3 regions of the Alkalibaculum bacchi genome follow, and region 2 is predicted to be linked to each of the others. Evidence: predicted binding sites of a transcription regulator. Region 2 holds the regulator's gene; each other region holds the start of a gene.
The links. Region 2 encodes HrcA, which represses chaperone genes, less so after heat shock. Its sites were predicted from a motif close to TGTTAGCACTCNNNNNNNNNGAGTGCTAACA; they were not measured.
Positions count from the first base shown of each region.

Region 1: the regulator HrcA is predicted to act here: its motif matches at 3,848-3,878, upstream of htpG (molecular chaperone HtpG).
Region 3: the regulator HrcA is predicted to act here: its motif matches at 2,148-2,178, upstream of groES (co-chaperone GroES).

Region 1 is NZ_QNRX01000008.1:81,162-89,312, forward strand. It holds gene DES36_RS15315 (flavin reductase) at 1-297, opposite strand, end outside; gene DES36_RS07530 (branched-chain amino acid transporter permease) at 398-727, opposite strand; gene DES36_RS07535 (AzlC family ABC transporter permease) at 728-1,417, opposite strand; gene tkt (transketolase) at 1,614-3,581, shown strand; gene htpG (molecular chaperone HtpG) at 3,900-5,774, shown strand; gene DES36_RS07550 (hypothetical protein) at 6,075-6,434, opposite strand; gene DES36_RS07555 (MalY/PatB family protein) at 6,679-7,857, shown strand; gene DES36_RS07560 (hexokinase family protein) at 7,984-8,151, shown strand, end outside.
Region 2 is NZ_QNRX01000009.1:105,352-113,502, reverse strand. It holds gene gpr (GPR endopeptidase) at 1-561, shown strand, start outside; gene spoIIP (stage II sporulation protein P) at 628-1,755, shown strand; gene DES36_RS08290 (hypothetical protein) at 1,768-2,013, shown strand; gene lepA (translation elongation factor 4) at 2,320-4,131, shown strand; gene hemW (radical SAM family heme chaperone HemW) at 4,322-5,458, shown strand; gene hrcA (heat-inducible transcriptional repressor HrcA) at 5,561-6,589, shown strand; gene grpE (nucleotide exchange factor GrpE) at 6,617-7,168, shown strand; gene dnaK (molecular chaperone DnaK) at 7,193-8,151, shown strand, end outside.
Region 3 is NZ_QNRX01000001.1:77,077-85,227, forward strand. It holds gene groL (chaperonin GroEL) at 168-1,802, opposite strand; gene groES (co-chaperone GroES) at 1,829-2,113, opposite strand; gene DES36_RS00375 (DNA-3-methyladenine glycosylase family protein) at 2,393-3,256, opposite strand; gene DES36_RS00380 (hypothetical protein) at 3,388-3,828, shown strand; gene DES36_RS00385 (ANTAR domain-containing response regulator) at 3,972-4,547, opposite strand; gene glnA (type I glutamate--ammonia ligase) at 4,768-6,072, opposite strand; gene DES36_RS00395 (redox-sensing transcriptional repressor Rex) at 6,230-6,874, opposite strand; gene abc-f (ribosomal protection-like ABC-F family protein) at 7,111-8,151, shown strand, end outside.

The DNA of each region.
Region 1 (8,151 bases), on a different contig from region 2:
TAAATTGTTCTTATTAATTCCAATAACTGCTTGCATTGGAGTATCTGTCATTTGAACAAAGCTATTAGAAGTCATACCGTTTATTTTATTATCTTTATTAAAAGATGTTATAACGTATAAACCATAAGTACAATTAAATAATACATTTTGAATAGCTTGTCTTTCTTCTTCAGATTGTTGTACTTCCTCTGGCATTAAATCAAATTTATCGCTACCTACGCCACAAGTTGGGCATTTTTCTGGTGCATTAGGACCTGTATGGATATATCCACATACTCTACATTTCCATTTTTTCATTTTATAATCCTCCTTAATATAATAATTCTTAATAATAATACCCATCTAAATTATTCATTAAACATTTTAGCTGAAAGTTAAATGCGGAAAGCAGAAAGAATTAGAACACTGTTTGCACCAGGAACATATACAACAGCGTACCTCCACCAATGCTTATTAGAGTATTATTTTTCCATAAATGCAATAGGGTGACAAAAGCTATTGAAATAAGCTCGGGGATACCATGAGGTGATGTTGTTATGCTTACACCTTTTAGACAGTAAATGATTAACATGCCCATAATGGCATAGGGAAGCACTTGACCTAGATATTCTATATATTTTGGCGTTTCTTTATTTTCTGGATAAAGAAAAAAGGGAATTGCTCTTGTCAAATAAGTTACTAGAGTTATCAAAGCTATAATGATGATTAATTGTCCATTTGTCAGCATTTATGAAGTCCTTTCTCTAACAGGTTTATTTGCATATGTAAGAACCAGCAAGATTCCGATCATAGAAGGTATAATAAAATTGTCTGCTCCAAATAGAATTAAGCAAATAATGCTTGTAAATACGCCTATTAGTGCAGGTTTATGATTTGTAGTAGACTTCCATTGATTGATAAAAATTACTACAAATAAAGATGTCATGACGAAATCGATACCTGTAGTATCAAAGGTGAAAAGTGAACCGAGTATTCCACCTATGGCAGAGCCTAAAACCCAATAAAAATGGTCTAATAATGAAATAAATAAATAAAACCAATTATCATCTACATCATCTGAGGCCTTTGCGGAACAAAGAAGGGAAAAAGTCTCATCTGTCAAAGAAAAAATCATGTACTGCTTTAACTTCCCCATTTTAGGAAAACGAGTCAACATAGATAAACCGTAAAATAAGTGCCTTGCATTGACCATAAGCGTAATAAGAATGGTGCCGATTATATTAAATTCGCTAGTAATCAAGCCTACTGCAACAAACTGCATGCTTCCCGCATAAATAAAAATGCTCATAATAATTGCCCAGATATAATGGTATCCGCTACTACTTACTAGTATTCCAAAAGCCATTCCCAAGAAAAGATATCCCATTAATACAGGAATTGTATGGGGAAAGGCAGCTTTTAAAGCCTTCTTTTTCATGTGATTTAAATCCTTTCATTTAAAATTTAGTAATCTAATGTAGTAAAGTACATTATATCATAATTAGTCGCAGATAGGCTGTGAGCTAATCTACTGATTTTTAAGATGATTTACTTTCTATAAGATCCAATAAGAATAATTTAGAAACAAAGGGGTATAAATAACAAGAAAAGAAAATAAATTTCGAGGTGATGAAATGGAGAAAAAAGCAATTAATGCCATGAGAATTCTAGGAGTAGATATGATTAACAAGGCAAATAGTGGACATCCTGGAATTGTTTTAGGTGCAGCTCCAATAATGTATACGTTATTTACAAAACATTTAAAGTTCGATCCTAAAGATCCAAAATGGTTTGATAGGGATCGCTTTATTATGTCTGCTGGACATGGTTCAGCCTTATTATACTCTGCACTTCACTTAAATGGCTACGACCTTCCAATGGAAGAGTTAAAGAATTTTAGACAATGGGGATCAAAAACGCCAGGTCATCCAGAATACGGTCATACTCCTGGTGTAGAATCTACTACTGGACCATTAGGACAAGGAATTGCAACATCAGTTGGACTTGCTATAGCAGAAAAATATCTGGCTGCGACTTTTAATAAAGACGACAAAAAAGTGATCGATCACTATACTTATGTATTATGTGGAGATGGAGATTTACAAGAAGGTGTAGCATTAGAAGCGATTAGTTTGGCAGGCCATTTAGGTTTAGGTAAATTAATTCTCTTATTTGACTCTAATGATATTCAATTAGATGGACCAGTTAATTTGGCAAGTTCTGAAGATGTAAAAGGCAAATTTGAAGCCATGAACTGGAATTATATTAAGGTTGAAGATGGCGAAGATTACGAAAACATCCATAAGGCTATTACACAAGCTAAAGGAAATAGTTCCAAACCAACCATCATTGAAGTAAAAACTATTATTGGACATGGCTCTCCACATGCTGGAAAAAATGCTACACATGGGTCTCCTCTAGGAGAAGAAAATACAGTAGTAACGAGAAAAACATTAGGATGGGATAAGGAACCATTTACTATTGATCAAGACATATACAATCATTATTCTGAGCAAAATCAAAATAAGGGCATTAAAGCATACAAAGAATGGATAAAATTAGTAGATGAATACGAAAAATCTTACCCACAAGAAGGCAAGGAATTAAAGGGACTTACAAATTATCAACCTCTAAATATTGATTTTGACAAGGTATTTAATTCTTATGAAATAAAGCCTTCTATAGCTACAAGAGCATCTTCAGGAGATCTTTTAAACCTTCTTCAAGAGGAATGCCCACTTCTTATTGGAGGTAGTGCGGATTTAGCTTCTTCCACTAAAGTAAAGGGCATAAATGGAGACTTTGGACCAGATAATTTATTAGGTAGAAATATTAATTTTGGTGTTAGAGAACATGCTATGGCTGCAACAGTGAATGGATTAGTTCTTCATGGATTAAAAGGTTTCTCAGGTGGGTTCTTTATTTTTAGCGACTATATGAAACCTTCTTTAAGATTAGCAGCTCTTATGGGTATACCAAGTGTTTTTGTGTTTACTCACGATTCTATAGCCGTTGGAGAAGATGGCCCAACTCATGAACCTATAGAGCAAATTGCAGGGCTAAGGTCTATTCCTAATATGGACGTTATTAGACCAGCTGATACCACAGAAGTAATGGGTGCTTGGGAACAAGCATTAGTCAGCCAAAGTGGACCTACTTGTATTTTACTAACAAGACAAAACCTTCCTGCACTAAAAGGCTCCTGCAGAAAAGAAATGAAAAAGGGTGGATATATTATATCCAAAGAGCAAAATAAAATCGACGCCATTCTCATAGCTACAGGTAGCGAGGTGGCTTTGGCAGTTGATGCCCAAGAAGAACTTTTAAAACAAGGGATTGATACGAGAGTTGTTTCATTACCTTCTTTTAAAGCTTTTGAAGAACAGTCAGAAGAGTATAAAGAATCCGTCCTCCCAAAAAACATAACAAAGAGAGTAGCTATTGAAATGGCTTCTTGCTTTGGATGGCATAAATATATTGGATTCCAAGGCGAGACAATTACCATTGACAAATTTGGTGCCAGCGCTCCGGGAGATGAAGTCATCGAAAAATACGGTTTCACAGTAGAAAACGTAGTAAGTACAGTAAAAGCTCTGGTATAAAGCGGAAGGCTGAAAGCGGAAAGGGAAAACCTCATGTCAAGTATAAACGGCATGAGGTTTTCCCGTCCACCCGTCTTATTTACTATAACCCTAGCTACTCCTTTCGTCATCCTGAGGCTTTGCCGAAGGATCTCTAGTAATAATGTATATAGTACTAGTAATCAAAGAAGATGGTACTTCAATACAAAGTTCTTTTACATAGAACATAGAATTTAAATCTTAGAACTAAAAAGCATTGACAGAAGGGACTGTTTGTGCAAAAATAATATTAGCACTCAATTAAAAAGAGTGCTAATAAACAAACGAAGGAGCGGTTTTATGGAAGTAAAGCAATTTCAAGCGGAATCAAAAAAATTACTTAATATGATGATCAATTCCATCTACACACACAAAGAAATTTTTTTAAGAGAATTGATATCAAATGCTAGTGACGCCATTGACAAGATTTATTACAAGACCCTAAGTGAGGACACTCTAGTCTTTAATAAAGAAGATTACTATATAAAAATCCGTGTGGATAAGGAAAATAGAACCTTAACCATAAGAGATACTGGTATAGGGATGACAAAAGATGAATTAGAAGAGAATTTAGGGGTTATCGCTAAAAGCGGCTCTTTTGATTTTAAAGAAGGTAACGAACTCAAAGATGGCCATGATATCATTGGACAATTCGGTGTAGGTTTTTATTCTTCTTTTATGGTTGCTCAAAAGGTTACAGTGATTAGTAAATCAATAGGAAGCGATGAAGCTTACAAATGGGAATCAGAAGGCGTAGAAGGTTATTCCATTGAGCCAGCAACGAAAGGCGACGTTGGCACAGAAATTACCTTAAAGCTAAAGGAAAATTCAGAAGATGAAAATTACGATGAGTATCTAGAGCAGTATCGATTAAAAGCTATTATTAAGAGGTATTCCGATTTTATTCGTTATCCTATTAAAATGGACATAACAGGTTCAAGACCTAAGGAAGGTGCAGAAGGAGAATACGAGGATTACACAGAAGAACAAACGATTAATAGCATGGTACCAATTTGGAGAAAAAATAAAAATGAATTGACAGACGAAGATTATGAAAACTTCTACAATGAAAAACACTATGGTTTTGATAAACCAATTAAACATATTCATATTAGTGTCGACGGTGCAGTAAGCTACAATGCAATTTTGTACATTCCAGAAAGCATACCTTTTGATTATTATACTAAAGAATTTAAGAAAGGTTTAGAATTGTACTCAAGTGGTGTACTTATTATGGAAAAGTGCGAAGACCTTCTTCCTGATTACTTTAGCTTTGTAAAAGGTCTAGTAGATTCTGACGATTTAACCTTAAATATTTCAAGAGAAGTATTGCAACATGATAGACAATTAAAACTTATTGCTAAAAACATTAAGAACAAAATTAAAAACGAACTTATAAATATTCTAAAAAATTCTAGAGAAGAATACGAGAAATTCTACAAATCTTTTGGAAGACAATTAAAATATGGAATTTACAGCGATTATGGCTCACATAAAGAGGACATACAGGATTTAATCTTGTTCTACTCTTCTAAAGAAAAGAAAATGGTCACTTTAAAAGAGTATGTTGAGAGGATGCCTGAGGATCAAAAATACATTTACTATGCAGCAGGAGAATCTATAGAACGAATTGACAAATTACCACAAACAGAAATTGTAGCAGAAAAGGGATATGAAATTCTATACTTTACAGAAGATGTAGATGAATTTGCAATCCGTATGGTGAGTGTGTATGAAGAAAAAGAGTTTAAGTCTGTATCCTCTGAAGATTTAGGCTTTGAGACAGAAGACTCAACTTCTACAGAAGAAAAAGAAGAAAATAAAGATCTATTTGAATACATGAAAGAAGTCTTAAAAGACCAAGTAAAAGAAGTGAAAATATCTAAAAGACTAAAAAATCACCCTGTATGCTTGACCAATGAAGGGGATTTAACGATAGAGATGGAAAAAACCTTAAATGCAATGCCAACAGGTCAAAGCATAAAAGCAGAAAAAGTTCTTGAAATTAACGGTAACCACGATATCTTTGCTAAAATAAAGGATGCCTTTGAAAAGGACAAAGAAAAATTAGATTTGTATACAAAGGTATTGTACAATCAAGCATTACTTATTGAAGGCTTGACAATAGAGGACCCTGTTGAGTTTACAAATAATATGATTAAGTTAATGGTGTGATACTGGAAGGCAGAAAGCTGAATGCGGAACTTTTTGCGACGGAAAGTGGAATTTTGAAGATGTAGCTTTTACAAAGAAAAGCTGAACTTAAATAGTTGAAAAAGAGCTTCAGGGAGCATTAAATATGTGGCCTGGAGCTTTTTTATATAGTAAGTAGGGGACGACGATCTGACGTCCCGCTACTAAGATACTTTTGGTAGCTATATGCTTTCACATAGCCACTATTAGCCATGTGGGTAATTAGCGAGATTTTATGACCCGCGGATCTAGCCCCAAAGTGCTGATTGCTGATGGCTTTTGTTATTCAGCTACTGGGCAATAACAAGGCCTTTCAAAGATTTCAAAAGAACTGATTTTGTCTAGTGGAATTATGATGAAGAGTATATCTTTTTTTGAACCTTTATCACAGCATTCTTTAAGTTTTAAATCTCCAAATATAAGGAGTACGCCATCAAAGAAATCAAAGAAATCTACATCTTCTAGCTCTGCAGATACAGTTTTGCAGCAGCCGCCACATTCAAATTCTATAGCGAATCTAAGGTCGCCAAGTGATTGCAAAGTCCCTAAAACTCCTTGCATACACTGTTGCATATTAGCGCCTGGATTAGCTCTCATAGCTTCTTGTAGATCATTTAAAGCAGCTTTTTGTCTGTTATTCATTATTTATATGAACCTCCTAAAAAATTTTAGGTTCTAATACAGAACCTAAGTACGAAAGATTTCTTTTGTCATTCTTCAATATATAATATTATAATGAAGTATAAATGTTCATACTTAATGTATAAAAAAATATAGAGTGTGAAGTTTAAATTGACAAGGATAATGATTAAAGGTAAACTTAATACATATTATACAGATACGTTTAATATTGATTGTTTTCTTGATTTTAGTTAGGAGGATTAAAATGACATATAATTTTGATGAAATTATCGATCGAAAAAATACCAATAGCCTGAAATACGATTTTGCAGTAGAAAGAGGAAAGCCAGAGGATATCTTGCCATTATGGGTAGCAGATATGGACTTTAGAGTACCTCCAGCGGTGGCTGAAGCATTAGTAAAGTCAAGTGAACATGGTATATTTGGGTATTCTGATACGAAGAATGAGTATTTTCAAACACTATATAATTGGTATTTATCTCGCTTTAACTTTGAGATTAAAAAAGATTGGCTAGTAAAAACCCCTGGAGTAGTTTATGCTATTTCTACCGCTGTTCGGGCTCTGACAAAAGAAGGGGATGCAATAATTATTCAACAACCGGTGTACTATCCATTTTCTGGATCCATCCAAGCTAATAATCGTAAATTAATTAATAATTCATTAATCTATAAAAATGGATCCTATCATATGGATTTAGAAGATTTTGAAAAAAAGATTATAGAAAATAATGTTCGCTTATTCATACTGTGTAGCCCTCATAATCCTGTAGGTAGGGTATGGACCAAAGAAGAACTTATTGACCTTGGGGATATATGTGTAAAACACAATGTTATTGTCGTTGCAGATGAAATTCATGCTGATTTTGTTTACAAAGACCATAAGCATCATGTATTTGCAAATCTAAAACCAGAGTACTTAGACAACTCCATTATCTGCACAGCACCAAGCAAAACCTTTAATCTAGCAGGTTTACAAGTATCTAATATATTTATTGCCAATAAAGATATTAGAAGAGCATTTATAAAGGAAATTGATAGAACAGGGTACAGCCAGTTGAATACTATGGGACTTATTGCTTGTCAAGCAGCCTATGAATATGGTGGAGAGTGGTTAGAAGAGCTAAAAGAATACCTTTCTGAAAACTTGTCTTTTATTAGATCCTTTTTAGCAGAACATTTACCTCAAATTAAGCTGGTAGAACCAGAAGGGACTTATTTGGTTTGGTTAGACTGTAGAGACTTAGGATTATCTGAACAGGAACTAGAGGAGTTAATCGTCAATAAAGCAAAACTATGGCTAGATGGTGGAACCATGTTTGGAAAAGACGGAGAAAACTTTCAAAGAGTAAACATAGCTTGCCCAAGATCTATTTTAGAACAAGCTTTTGAGCAGCTAAGAGAAGCGCTAAAAAATATGTTGTAAGCAGAAGTATTGAGGCACAAAGTTAGATGGCGATACTGGAAAGCTGAAAGTGGAAAGCGAAAAAATGTAAAGTTAAACAGGAGCTGAACAACCGTTTAACTATTGTTAAACAGGAGGGAGTTTCAAATGAATATCGAGAAAATAAGAGAAGAAGTGTCTCAGTTTTTAAAAGAGAATAAAATGAGCTATAAAGATATTGATTTTGAAAAAGAGACTACCCAATTTATAAGTCAGATGATAAAAGGCTTAAGTGGCGACTCTTCACTAAAGATGATACCTACTTATATAGACCCT
Region 2 (8,151 bases):
GAAATGTCACAAGTATGCGCTATTTCACCAGGTGTTTTGGGGATTACTGGAATCGAGTCTAGTGAAATCATTAGGGGTGTTATAAATAATGTAAAACCGGATTTAATCATTGCTATTGATGCCTTAACTTCTAGAAAAATTGAGAGGATTTGCTCTACCATTCAAATTACAGATATTGGTATAATACCTGGCTCAGGGGTGAATAATAGCAGAAAGGCACTAAATAAAGAGTCTCTAGGAGTACCTGTTATTGCTATTGGCGTTCCTACTGTAGTAGATGCGGCTACTATAGCAAACGATACAATTGATATGTTAATAGACAGAATGATGGATGAGACATCTAGTGGGCATGAGTTCTATAAAATGTTGTCAGATATCGACAAAGAAGAAAAAGAATTCTTAATAAAGGATTTGTTGAGACCTCATGTTGGCAATCTGTTCGTGACACCAAATTTTGTAGATCAAGAAATTGCTGATTTATCTAATATTATAGCTGATGGTATTAATTTAGCATTGCACCCTCATATGGACATTGAAGAGATAAATTCTTATATTCATTAACTTTGTAACATATTTGTTTTTCTCACTGAATAGGATAAATAAGGCTACTATAGAGGAGAAAATGAGGTGCAGAATTTGCATAAATTACTAGCAAATAATAAAGCTTATAAGATTATCGTAGCAATTTTGCTTATTAGTATTGTATTGCAATTAGGATTATTAATTACCAATTTAATAAAGGGAAAACAAGAAGTGCAAGTAGATGCAAATGTAACAACAGTAAAAGGCGTATCAAAAGATTTAGAAAATACAGAAGAAAAAAACGTAAAAAAGTGTGAAGATGAAAAGATATCATCAAATTTATTTACCTTTTTACTGCAACAAGTAATTCCTTATCAAAAGGATCCCGTTGATTATGGAGTAGTAGACGCAATTAAGGATTTGACCCAAATAGACATAAGCGATCCTAAGATACTTATCAGCAGTCAGATTCCCATTATGGACAGCTATGAGGTAGATGATGTAGAAATTACTGAAGAAGAAGAAGAAGAGATTTACAATCTAACATCATCAAAACCTCTTAATGATGGAGCAGTTGCAGTGAATAATACAGGGGATAAGCCATTAGTGCTTTTGTATGCTACTCATACTACAGAAAGTTATGCTTCTAGCAGTAAGACTAAGATTAACTACGTAAGTTATGCTAGATCTCTTGATGAAAGGTATAATATGGTAGCAGTATGTCAGGAGATCAAAAAAGTATTAGAGGATAAATATGGTGTCCAAGTAGTACTCGACACAACGATTCACGATCACCCTGATTATAATTCATCTTATTCTAATTCTTTAGAGACGATTAAAAAAAACTTACAGAAGTATCCATCTATAAAGTATGTCTTTGATATACATAGAGATGGATTAGCAGAAAATCAAAAAAATAAAGAAGTATATGCTACTGCAGTTAATGGGGTCAATTCTACTAGAGTTATGATGGTGGTAGGATTAAACCATCAAAACTCAGCTAATAACGCTAAGTTTTCAGATCAAGTATATGGCACTTTCAATGAGATGTACCCTAGCTTGACTAGGCCAAGCGTAAAAAGGAGCAAAGCAAAATACAATCAATTTGTCTCCGATAATGCGGTGCTCTTTGAAATAGGCAGTAATCTCAGCACATTAGAAGAGGCAAAAGTATCCGCATCTCATCTAGGAGATGTACTGGGAAAAGTAATCACCGAAAAGGAAACCAATTAAAGGATAATGTGTATGAATCATAAGATGAAGGTATTTTTTTTCTTTTTATTTACAGTTTGTGTGCTCTATATGGGTGTGCGTGAAGTAAACTACAGTAATTATCAAATCGTCGAAAACGGAACAAAAGAAGTTATTACTTATCAAATCCATAAAGACGGTACTGAACTCAATATATTGGGTGAGAATTTATATATTGATAACTCCACTATTGAGTCCATTAAAGATACTATTACAAATCTCATTCCTAAAAATAAATAAATGTAAATAAAGAAAGAAGGCATAATGCTTTCTTTTTTTCTTGTGTAACAGGAAAGTGCTACTTTTGACCCTAGCTTCTGTCCCAGTCATCCTGAGCGCAAGCGAAGGATCTTGACCCAAAAGGAATACCCTAATTGCTAGCAACTAATGTGCGAAGGTGCTTTTCTTGTTTGAACATTAATGTATTTTTGGTATAATGAATTGTTAGTTACTGGTTACAATGATATAATAGCGCGAAAGAAGGAGAATACCTTAATTCGCTATTTTTTAAATTGATTTATTTCACACTATTTATGGAGGAAAACAATGTCTTTATCAAAACAAGAGAAAACGAGAAATTTTAGTATTATCGCTCATATTGATCATGGCAAGTCTACCTTAGCGGACAGGTTGATTGAAAAGACAGGTCTATTGAGTCAAAGAGAAATGTCTAATCAAGTTCTCGACAATATGGATTTAGAAAAAGAACGAGGAATTACCATTAAACTTCAAGCTGTCCGATTGGTTTACAGAGCAGAGGATGGAGAGGAATATTATTTAAACTTAATTGATACCCCAGGGCATGTGGATTTTACTTATGAGGTGTCTAGAAGTTTAGCTGCCTGCGAAGGAGCTTTGCTTATTGTTGATGCAGCTCAAGGAATTGAAGCTCAAACCATGGCTAATGTATATTTAGCCTTAGAAAATGACCTAGAGATTATTCCTGTCATCAACAAAATCGATTTACCTAGTGCAGATCCTGAGAGAGTTAAACATGAAATTGAAGACGTTATCGGAATAGAAGCCCAAGACGCTCCAATGATTTCTGCAAAAGATGGAATTAATATCGAAGAAGTTCTAGAAGCTATTGTAAAAAAGGTTCCTGCACCTAAAAATGAAGATGAAAAACCTTTGAGAGCTTTGATTTTTGATTCTTATTATGACTCCTATAGAGGGGTAATTGCGTCTATCCGAATTATTGAAGGAAAACTTAAAAAAGGCATGAAAATGAAAATGATGTCTACAAATAAAACCTTTGAAGTAGACGAAGTAGGTATTTTTGTAGGTTCTCTATTTCCAGTAGACGAATTGACAAGTGGAGATGTAGGTTATGTAACAGCGAGCATAAAAAATGTAGCGGATACGAGGGTAGGGGATACCATAACCGATGCAAAGAATCCAGCTAAAGAACCTTTGCCAGGGTATAAAGCCATTCACCCTATGGTGTACAGTGGCATCTACCCTGCAGATGGATCAAAATACAATGATTTAAAAGAGGCATTAGAAAAGTTGCAATTAAATGATGCATCTTTGATGTTTGAACCAGAAACTTCTATTGCCTTAGGGTTTGGCTTTAGATGTGGATTTTTAGGTTTACTCCACATGGAAATCATTCAGGAGAGATTAGAAAGAGAGTACAATTTAGATATTATTACCACTGCTCCTAGTGTAATTTATAAAGTAAAGAAAACCGATGGTGAGATAATTGAGGTAGATAATCCTGCAAACTTACCAGCAAGCACAGAAGTACAGTATATGGAAGAACCTATCGTCAATGCAAATATTATAGTGCCTACTCAGTATGTTGGCGTTATTATGGAATTATGCCAACAAAGACGTGGTGAGTATATCACTATGGATTATATTGAAGAAACTCGAGTATCATTAAAGTATGAACTGCCCTTAAATGAAATTATTTATGATTTTTTTGATGCTTTAAAATCTAGAACAAAGGGATACGCTTCTTTTGATTACGAGATAAAGGAATATAGACGAAGTGATCTAGTAAAATTAGATATTCTTCTAAACGGAGAGAATGTAGATGCATTGTCCTTTATCGTTCATCGCAGCAAAGCTTATACTAGAGGCAGAGGCATAGCTGAAAAGCTAAAGGATAATATACCAAGACAGATGTTTGAAATTCCTGTACAAGCAATAGTCGGGGGGAAAGTTATCGCAAGAGAAACGATTCGTGCCATGCGAAAAGACGTTTTGTCAAAATGTTACGGTGGAGATATTTCTCGAAAGAGAAAGCTTCTTGAAAAACAAAAAGAAGGAAAGAAAAGAATGCGTCAAGTGGGTAGCGTAGAAGTTCCACAGGAAGCGTTTATGGCAGTTCTTAAGTTAGATGATGAGTGATAAGGAGTGCCTTTGGCACTCTAGCTATCAGAAATCAGCCGCCAGTCACTAGTGCTATAGGGATGAGCTATGCGGGTCCAAATCTGGCTTTTGCACGTAGAATGACTTAATTAGTAGCTAGAGTTAAAAAGAAGAACGTTTCTATCAAAAAATAAATCAAAAGTCATCGTTTTTGGAAAAGGAGGATAAGATGAAGGATTTAAGCTTGTATATTCATATCCCATTTTGTGCACACAAATGTTATTATTGCGATTTTCTATCCTTTTCGTCTAAAAAAGATAAAATTTCCCTTTATTTTGAATCCTTATACAAAGAAATAGAAAGATGTGCGCCAGTACACTCTAATGAACAAGTGCAGACCATTTTTATTGGAGGTGGAACCCCTACGGTGGTTCCACCTGATTATATTAGTAAAACGATGGATCTTATCAAAGAAAAATTCTCTGTATCACCAACAGCAGAGGTGTCCATCGAGAGCAATCCAGCAACTTTTGACAAAGAGAAGCTTTTAGAGTATCGAAAATCTGGAATTAATCGATTGAGCATGGGCCTTCAGTGTTGGCAGGATGAACTCTTAAAAGAAATTGGGCGAATTCATAGCCAAAAAGATTTTATTAAAGGATTTATGGAAGCAAAAGAGGCTGGTTTTCATAATATAAATGTAGATTTAATTTTTAATTTGCCAAATCAAACTTTAGAACATTGGAAAGAAACTCTAGAAAAAGTATGTGATTTAGATCCTACTCATCTTTCTTGTTATAGTTTGAAAATTGAGGAGGGCACAGTATTATATGAGAGGGCACAAAATAACAAACTCATCTTAGATGATGATTTAGATCGAGAGATGTACCATTATGCAGTAGAGTACTTAACAGGAAGAGGATACACTCAATATGAGATTTCAAATTTTTCTAAGTCAAATATGGAATGTAAACATAATCTAGTTTATTGGGAAGTAAAACCTTATATTGGTTTTGGTTTAGGTGCCCATTCTTATTACGAAGGTATTCGGTACTACAATGAAGAAAATATGGATCATTATATTGCAAAGATAAGAAACAATCTATCTATCTGCAAAATTGAGGATGTTCTTTCTCTAGATCATAAAAAAGAGGAATTTATTTTTTTAGGCCTTCGAAAAACGGAAGGAATAGATGACAAAGATTATCAAATTCTTTATAAAAATAGTATCTTTGAAGAATACAAAAATGAATTAAAAGATTTGTATAATCAAGGTATGATAAAGATAGACGGAGGAAAAATAAAATTGAGTAAATTAGGCTTAGATTTTGCTAATAAAGTCTTTATGAGTTTCCTAAAATCCTAATAGAAAATCATGGAAAGACTATTGACAAATAAGCCGATAAGTGATATTTTTATTATAGAGTTAGCACTCGATGATAATGAGTGCTAACAAAGAGGTGGAAGAATGGAAAACATGAAAGAGAGAAAACTTAAAATTCTTAATGCGATCATTAAAGATTATATTTTAAATGCAGAGCCTATTGGCTCAAGAACTATAGCAAAGAAATATAATTTAGGGGTGAGTGCAGCTACTATAAGAAATGAAATGAGTGATCTTGAAGATTTGGGTTTACTTATACAGCCCCATACATCTGCAGGTCGAATTCCCTCTGAAAAAGCGTATCGCCTTTACGTAGATCAACTCATGACGGTACAAAAACTTGATATAGAGTTAGAACAATCCATTCGAGATAGTTATAAACAATATGTAGAGCAAATTGAAAAATCCGTCCAGCTCACTGCAAAATTATTAGCTCAATTGACAAGCTACACTTCTTTAGTGATGGCTCCAGAAATAAAGTCATTAAACTATAAATTGATTCAGTTATTGCCTATACAAGATGAAAGAATCGTAATGGTTATTATAACAAAAGAAAATATTGTCAAGAATTTAGAGATAAAATTACCATACAAATTAGATCAAGCTGAATTAATTAAGTTGACTAATATACTAAATTACATTATAACGGATTACGATATTAACAAAGTTGGCGATGATTTAAATAGCCATTTACATGAATTATCTATAAAAGAGAATGAAGCTCTACAGGAGCTTATAGGTATTTTACAAGAGCTGACTCTAAGTCCTGACGATGGTAACCAAGTATTTGCTACAGGTGTAACAAATATGCTCAAATATCCCGAATTTAACGATATTGATAAAGTAAAACAATTCTTAGAGGTTTTTCAAGATCAAAGAATTATCTCTGAATTATTAAAAAGTTATTCCAATGGAGTAAATATTATTATTGGCGAGGAAAACAGTTTGTCAGAGTTTAAAGATTACAGTTTGCTAACTGCCACCTATCAGTTTAATGGAGAAAATTTGGGGACCATTGGAGTTGTAGGCCCTATCCGAATGAATTACGACAAGGTTGTTTCTGTCTTGAAATTTTTAACAGAACAGTTAAATGAACAAATCAATCAGCAATAGATTATTTTACTTTGAAAGGTGATAGGATTGGATAAAGAGGAAATTAAAAGAGATGAAATTCAAGAAGAAGTTGAAGAAATAGTAGAAAATCTAGATGTAGAAGAAGCAACTGAAAAAAAAGAGGAAACTTCATCTACAGAATCTGTTAGCAAAGAAAAGGAAGAACTTTCAAATAAGCTCGTTCGATTGCAAGCTGATTTTGACAATTTTAGGAAGAGAACAATTAAAGAAAAAGAGGAAATCCACAAATATGCTTTAAGCGATTTTTCTGAAAAACTTCTACCAGTTATAGACAATATGGAGAGAGCAATTCAGTCTATAGAAGATGCTAAAATTAGCGATGGATATGTAGATGGAGTCAAAATGGTAATGAATCAATTGTTTACAGTGCTTAATAATGAAGGCTTAGAAGAGATTCCAACTGAAAATGTAGAATTTGATCCCCAATGGCATCATGGTGTTGCTGTAGATAATATTGAGGATATTGAAGATAATCATATCATTGAAGTTTATCAAAAAGGGTATAAATTCAAAGAAAAAGTCCTTAGACCTGCAATGGTCAAGATTTGTAAAAAATAAAGTAATTAGGGAGGAAATAAATTAATGGGTAAAGAAAAAATTATAGGTATAGACTTAGGAACAACAAACTCATGTGTTGCAGTATTAGAAGGTGGAGAACCAGTAGTAATTGCCAATGCAGAGGGAGACCGTACCACACCTTCAGTGATTGCTTTCTCTAAAGACGGTGAAAGATTAATTGGTCAGGTAGCAAAAAGGCAAGCTGTTACCAACCCTGAAAAGACTATCGCATCCATAAAGAGACATATGGGTACAGATTATAAAGTAAATATTGATGCTACTCAGTATACACCACAACAAATATCTGCTATGGTTCTACAAAAATTAAAATCAGATGCAGAAGCATACTTAGGCGAAACAGTAAGCAAAGCAGTTATTACTGTTCCTGCATACTTTAGTGATAGCCAGAGACAAGCAACTAAAGACGCAGGTAAAATTGCAGGTTTAGAAGTTTTAAGAATCATAAATGAGCCAACTGCTGCAGCTTTAGCTTATGGATTAGATAAAGAAGGCAATCAAAAAATTATGGTATTTGACTTAGGTGGTGGTACTTTTGACGTTTCTGTATTAGAATTAGGTGATGGTGTATTTGAAGTTCTTTCTACACACGGAGACAATCACCTAGGTGGAGATGATTTTGATGAAAAAATCATTGATTACTTAGCAGATCAGTTTAAGAAAGATAATGGTGTTGATTTAAGAAACGATAAAATGGCTTTACAAAGATTGAGAGAAGCTGCTGAAAAGGCAAAAATTGAACTTTCAGGAGTAATGACTACAAATATTAATTTACCATTTATTACAGCTACTCAAGAAGGACCTAAACATTTAGATATTACTTTAACTAGAGCAAAATTTGAAGAACTTACTGCAGATTTAGTAGAAAGAACAAAAGGACCAGTAAATAATGCTTTAAAGGATTCTGGTTTATCTGCAAATGAAATTCATAAAATAATCTTAGTAGGTGGTTCTACTAGAATCCC
Region 3 (8,151 bases), on a different contig from region 2:
AGTCACTCAGATCAAGGCTTTCATCTATATATCAAGATGACTCAAATAGTAGATAAAGCAAAACTTCTAACTTTACATATTAGATATGCGAGTTCCGCATTGAGCCTTTTGCTTTCAGCCAAAAAAAAAGCCTCTTACGAGACTTTTCTTCATTACTTAGGCCGGAATTACATCATTCCGCCCATTCCACCCATGCCGCCCATTCCGCCTGGCATTGCTGGTTCATCTTTTGGTAATTCAGCTACTGCTGCTTCTGTAGTTAAGAACATAGCCGCAACAGAAGCTGCATTTTGAATTGCAGATCTTGTTACTTTTGTTGGGTCTGTAATACCTGCTTGGAACATGTTTACATATACGCCTTTAGCAGCATCAAAGCCCATACCATCTTCTTTTACTCTTAAGTTTTCAACGATAACAGAGCCTTCTAATCCTGCATTTGCAGCGATTTGTCTTACTGGCTCTTCAAGAGCTCTTCTAACAATAGAAGCACCTGTTTTTTCGTCGTCTTCTAAAGTGTTAATTAAATCTTCTACTTTTGAAATAGTACCTATGAATGCTGTACCACCACCGCTTACAACACCTTCTTCAACTGCTGCTCTTGTAGCGTTTAAAGCATCTTCAATTCTGTACTTGCTTTCTTTCATTTCTGTTTCAGTTGCAGCACCTACTTTGATTACAGCTACACCACCTGATAATTTAGCAAGTCTTTCTTGTAATTTTTCTCTATCGTAGTCAGAATCTGTTTCTGGAATTTGTCTCTTAATTTGATTGATTCTGTCTTCTACATCCGCTTTATTTCCTTGGCCTTCTACGATGATTGTATTTTCTTTATCTACTTTAATTTGTCTAGCTCTACCTAATTGCTCTAATGTAGCAGATTTTAAATCAAATCCTAATTCATCAGAAATCACTTGACCACCTGTTAATGCTGCAATATCAGCTAACATAGCTTTTCTTCTATCGCCAAACCCTGGAGCTTTTACTGCTACGCAGTTAAATGTTCCTCTTAATTTATTTACAACTAGAGTAGCTAAAGCTTCTCCATCTACATCTTCAGCGATGATTAATAATTTTCCGCCTGTTTGAACGATTTGCTCTAGTATTGGTAAAATTTCTTGAATATTACTGATTTTTTTGTCTGTTATTAAAATATAAGGACTGTCTAATATAGCTTCCATTTTTTCATTGTCTGTTGCCATGTATGCAGAAAGGTATCCTCTGTCAAATTGCATACCCTCTGTAAATTCTAATTCAGTACCCATACTTTTGCCTTCTTCAACAGTGATAACACCATCGTTTCCTACTTTTTCCATTGCATCAGAAATTAATTTACCGATCTTTTCATCTGCTGCAGAAATAGAAGCAACTTGAGCAATACCTTCTTTGTTTTCTACTTTTTTGCTTGTTTTGTGTAATTCAGTTACAACTATTTCTACTGCCTTTTCAATACCTCTTTTTAATCCCATTGGATTTGCACCAGCAGCTAAGTTTTTCATACCTTCTCTAATGATAGCTTGAGCTAGTAATGTAGCAGTAGTAGTACCGTCACCAGCTACATCGTTGGTTTTTGTAGCCACTTCTTTTACTAATTGTGCACCCATGTTTTCATAAGGGTCTTCTAATTCGATTTCTTTTGCAATTGTAACACCATCATTTGTGATGATTGGAGAACCAAAGCTTCTTGATAATACAACATTTCTTCCTTTTGGTCCTAAAGTAACCTTTACAGTATCTGCTAGTTTATTAACACCTTCAACTAATGATGCTCTTGCATCTGAAGAAAATTTAATTTCTTTTGCCATTTTTATTCCTCCTCTTATTTTACTTTTTATTCAACTATTGCTAAAATATCGTTTTGTCTCACGATTAAATAATCTTCGCCATCGATTTTAACTTCTGTTCCTGAGTACTTAGAATAAATTACGGTATCTCCTACTTTAACTTCTAATTCTATTTTTTTACCATCTACTAATTCACCACTGCCTACTGCTACTACTTGAGCTTCTTGAGGTTTTTCCTTTGCAGTACCTGGCAAAACAATGCCACTTGCAGTTGTTGCTTCTTCTTCTTTTACTTTAATTACAACTCTGTCACCTAATGGTTTAAGTTTCATATAAAAACCCTCCTCGTATTTTATCCGAATTGATTGTTAGCACTCATTATTGTCGAGTGCTAATCGACACATATAATGATACAAAATAAATTCTTAAAAGTCAACTATATTTTGGCATTTTTATTTTACTTATATTCAACTTTCTCATATTTTTTTAACAGTATTGGAACAAAAATTTTATATCTTTACAATCCACACCTCTACATTTACATACTAAATATGAGAGTTCCGCTTTCCACATTCAGCTTTCCGCATTTTCTGTTAAATCACCTAATCTTTCTACAACTGATTTCTTGCATAGTAAAACAAATACTGTTGTGCAAAGCCTGCGTTATCTTTCCACATATCTTCTGCAAATTTTTGAATTTCTTTAGGTGTGCACTCTCTTTTAAAGTATAATTTTTCTGTTACCTTTCGAATCCATACGTCTATGGGGTAGCAGCTGTACTTTCTCATAGAAAATAGCAGAATACAGTCTGCCACTTTAGGTCCAATTCCTTTAATTTTAAGGAGTTCTTTTCTGGCCTCTCCTGTTTCTAAATTCTTAAGATTATATAAATCTACTTGACTTTCATTGACCTTTTGTACAGCATCAATAATATACTTAGCTCGATAGCCGCTTTTAATTTCCTCCAAATCCTTTTCTGTAATCCCCTGTAAACTTTCTGGTGTAGGAAAGGTATAATACTCTTCTCCTTTATAGCACATCTTTTGACCGAAAAGTTTACTAAAACGTTCTAGTATTTTTTTTATTCGAGGAATATTATTATTAGCAGAAATGATAAAGGAGATTAGAGTTTCCCACTCATCCTGACACAAAATCCGAATGCCCTTACCATATTCTGTAGCAGCTTTCATGATCTTCTCCTTTGATATTTCTTCAATTAATTCTTCATAATTTCTATTTAAATCAAAATAATCTACCCATATATCCTTAAAATCTTTTTCATCTGTATTATAAAAAGAAATTTCTTGTCCTACTTGATACATTTCTAATACCTTGTCTTTTACTAGACCTATATAATGCCCTTGTTCTACTTCATTCCAACGGAAACATTGTCCACATTCAAAAGTCTGCTTTAAATCAAAGTACCCTGTTTGAAGAATTATTTGATTTTTGTGTATAGATGTTTCTTTTAACATATGTGCACCTCGTATGATTGTCATATCTATGATGGAATAATTAATATTACCATAATTCTATAATATTTGATACAATACTATTATAATCTAAAACAGTCTCTCTTAAAACAATACCTATAGAGGAGTTTACTATGTTTAAAGAACAAAATCACAAGACTATTATTTATGCCATTTTGGGGTTTATCTTATTTGTTATTTTATTAATTGCTAATATGGCTGAATTTCTTACGTATTTTTTGATTACCGATTCTTTTACTTTTTTAGAACTGCCCATAAAAAATGCCAGTGTAATAGAATTTATCATTTTTGCTATATTATCCACGTTAATCTCCTTGTTTAGCATTGCTCTCATGCGAGTGAGAAAATACAATGCAAATATAGCCTATGCTTTATGCCTGATATTCATTATTATGAATGCTCTAAAACTCATTTTTTATTTTCCTAGTATTACTTTAAATAAAGAGCACTTCTTTTTCCTACTAAAGCAATACATCCCTTTAGTAACCAATACTGTAACGATTTTCTTTGGCGCTATGCAGATTTCGGAAATCAAATATGATAAATATAAATAAACCAACGCAAAGCGTTGGTTTATTTATATTTAGTCCTTAGGCGCTACACCCTAATCACTCGCACTATGGCTATCTTAGATAGCCTAAATAAAGACTCAAAAGGAATCCCAAAATGCTAGAGACTAACGACTAGTGTCTAGCGACTACTTTTTAGATTTTAGGGACCTAATGATGGCTTCTGCTATTTTTTCCATAGGCACGCCCTTATTCATACTGATCTTTCTTATGTATGTGTATGCACCCTCTTCTGTACATGACTTTTTTTCCATAAGAATGCTTTTTGCTTTTTCTATTATTTTTCGCTCGGCTAGTTGTTTTTTAAGTTTTTCGATTTCTCGGTCTAGTAGTAACATCCTTTCTCCATTAGCTATAGCGCCTTTTACGATTTTTAATAATTCTACTTGATTCATAGGTAAATGTACAGATCCGTATATCCAACCTTTTTCAATCCAATCTATGTAATCATTCCTAAAATCATTTGCTACGATTAAGACCGGACATATTTTTTCAGTATAAATAATATTTACTACATCAATAGCTCTCAAACCACGAAGCTCCTCATCTACTATGACCAAATCAATATGCCTAGTATGGGCAAGGCGAATCAAACTATTTCCATCTTCGCAAGTCAATACATTATAGCCGGATTTTTTTAAGCCTAACTGAATATGAGCTTCAAGCTTTTTATTGTTAATACAAAGTATCAGACTTTTTAGCATACTTTCCTCTCCCATCTGATAGTCCCTAGTCATTACTCTTTAGTCATTAGCTTGCATGTGTCAGGATCTTTCGCTACCGCTCAAGATGACTGGGGTAGCAGCTAAGAATTTATACAGTATATAAAAACGCGCCTAAGGCGCGCCAAACGATTATTTAACTATGGTTCACTTATAATGATTATAACAGTTTACTTAGGGAAATAGTATCTCAAACAATATATTAGATGCTAGTCAAATATTGGTCTAATTCCCACTTTGATACTTGTGTTCTATAGTCATTCCACTCATGTAATTTACCTTTGATATATTTTACCCTTGCATGCTCACCTAATGTATCCATCAATAATTCATCTTGTTTTAATGCTTCTATTGCTTCTAATAAGGTACCTGGCAATGCACCAATTTCTTTTTCTATTTTTTCAACTTCGGTCATATCATACACATTTTCTGAAACAGGTGCAGGTGGCATTAGTTTTTGTTCAATCCCCGATAGTCCAGCCGCCAAATTACCTGCTAATGCTAAATATGGATTTGCTGAAGGATCCGGATTTCGAAGTTCTACCCTGGTAGATGATCCTCTTTTAGCAGGAATTCGAATCAAAGGACTTCTATTTTTAGGAGACCAAGCAATATTGACAGGAGCTTCATAACCTGGTACTAATCTCTTATAGGAGTTTATAGTTGGATTTGTAAGCGCCGTCAAACCTCTTGCATGCTTTATTAATCCAGCAATATAGTGCATTGCTGTATCGCTTAATTGGTATTCTCCATTTGGGTCATCAAATGCATTTTTTTCACCGTTAAATAAAGATTGATTGATATGCATGCCAGAACCTGCAATGCCATAAATAGGTTTTGGCATAAATGTGGCGTGAAGACCATGTCTTTGAGCAATTATTCGAACGACCATTTTAAAAGTCATAATATTATCTGCTGCTTTTAGCGCATCTGAATACTTAAAGTCAATTTCGTGTTGACCTGGAGCGCATTCATGATGGGATGCCTCAATTTCAAAACCCATCTCTTTTAAGGTAAGTACCATATCACGTCTTGCACTTTCACCTAAGTCTACAGGAGCTAAATCAAAGTATCCTGCATCATCATTTGTCTTTAAAGTAGGAGTCCCATCTTCTCCTATTTCAAATAGGAAGAATTCACATTCAGGACCTACATTCATGGTATATCCCATGTGTAATGCTTTTTTAATTGTTTTCTTCAAAATATTACGTGGACATCCTGCAAAAGGAGTATTATCTGGATTATAAACATCACAAATCAATCTTGCTTCTCGTGCAGTTTGAGGTTTCCATGGAAATACGACGAATGTATCTAAATCTGGTTTTAAATACATATCCGATTCTTCGATTCTTGCAAATCCATCAATAGAAGATCCATCAAACATGATTTCCCCATCTAGAGCCTTATCTAATTGCTCTATGGTAATGGATAAATTCTTCATAATTCCTCGTAAATCTGTAAATTGTAAATGTATAAATTCTACGCCCAATTCTTTTGCCTTTTGCATAACTTCTTGTTTTGTCACTCTAAATCCTCCCTATTGATATTCATCTTTTATAACAAAAAACGTCTACAATATGAGTAAAAAATACTCAATTTATAGACGTCATTGTCGTTTATATTTACTTGTGTTTATTATATTTAGTTCTCTTTATTTTGTCAATTTAAATATCTAAATTATCTTCATTCATTAGATAAGTTAAGGTATATAAACTTTCGTTGATTGAAACATTCTCAATAATAATATTGTCTGGAACATTGACATCATTCGGTGCAAAATTCCAAAGAGCTCTAATATTAGCGCGAACAAGAATATCTGCGATTTCTTGACTAGATGATTTCGGTACACAAATAATTCCGATATTAACACCATTATCTCTTACAAAATCTTCTAGTTCCATTATATCATGTATCTTAATATCTCTAATGGTATTGCCTACTAATCTTGGATTAACATCAAACATGGCTAGAAGCTTAAAACCTTCTCTTCGAAACCCTTCGTAATTACTTATGGCTTGACCTAGATTACCAGCCCCTACAATTACGGTTTTGTATTCTCTATTTAAGCCTAAAATGCTTCCTATTTCCTTATATAAATCATTGACATTATAGCCATAACCTTGTTGCCCAAACCCTCCAAAACAATTTAAATCTTGGCGTATTTGAGATGCAGTCAATCCCATAATCTTACCTAATTCTTTAGAAGATATTCTGTTTACATCATTTTCTATCAATTCACCTAAGTACCTATGATATTTGGGCAATCTTCGCACTACGGCCATAGACACCTTTATTGAATTTCTTTGCATATGCTTACTCCTTCCAGATAAACCCATCAAACAAATCTAGTCAACCTATTATAGCAAACTTGATATTATAGTGTCAAATGGAGTTTATTTCTCGTCTTTAATCTGTTAAAATGAATTATTCCTATTATTCACGCCAAAATCTTATTTGAAGTCTTTATTAAGTACAAAATGTCTTATTCGACATATAAATAAACTAAAAATCAATTTTCATATAGCATAAGTTAGGAGGATGAAAATTGCTCACTTGTAATAATATCACTAAAAGTTACGGAATAGATCTTATACTAAATAATGTATCCTTTAAAGTGGATAAAAACGATCGCATTGGCATCGTTGGTAAAAATGGCTCTGGTAAATCAACCTTATTTAAGATTATTACCAACAACTTATACTTTGATTCAGGGGAAATAAATATAAGTAAAGATACCTCTATTGGCTATTTGTCACAAGACTTAAATTTAAATGAGGACATAAGGATTTACGACGAGCTATTATCTGTCTTTCAAATTTGTATTGATCTTGAAGGGGAAATATATAAATATCAGGAGCTCATGAGCCAAAATATTGATTTAAACAATACCATGGATAAATACTCTAAGCTCGTAGAAGAGTTTGAGACCTTAGGAGGCTATGAGTATCAAAGCCGCATACGAGGAATCGCTAATGGACTAGGCTTTAGCGAAGAAGAATTAGATAAGAAAATTGGCGAATTAAGTGGAGGGCAAAAGACTCGCGTCGCCTTAGGAAAATTATTGCTTTCAAAACCTCAGCTTTTTTTATTGGATGAACCTACAAATTATCTAGATGTAACTGCCATCCAATGGTTGGAGAATTATTTGCAATCCTATGATGGTGGACTCATGATTATTTCCCATGACAGGTATTTCTTGGATGCAGTTGTAAACAAAATATTTGAAATTGAAAACCACAAGCTCAATGAGTACAATGGTAATTATTCTAATTATGTAATGAGAAAAAAGGAAAATTTGGATATTCAAATGCACCATTATGAACTGCAACAAAAGGAAATTCAGCGCCAGGAAGAAATCATTGATCGATTTCGGCAGTTTAATCGAGAGAAGAGCATTAGAAAAGCAGAAAGTCGAGAGAAAATGCTAGATAAAATGGAGCGCATTGAAAAACCTATCGTCTTTCAAAAGAAAGCTCGCATTCGCTTCGAACCACAAATTAAGAGCGGAAAAACAGTCTTAGAGGTCATGAATTTAAAGAAGTCTTTTTCTGAAAACACTCTTTTTGAAAATATTGACTTTACTATA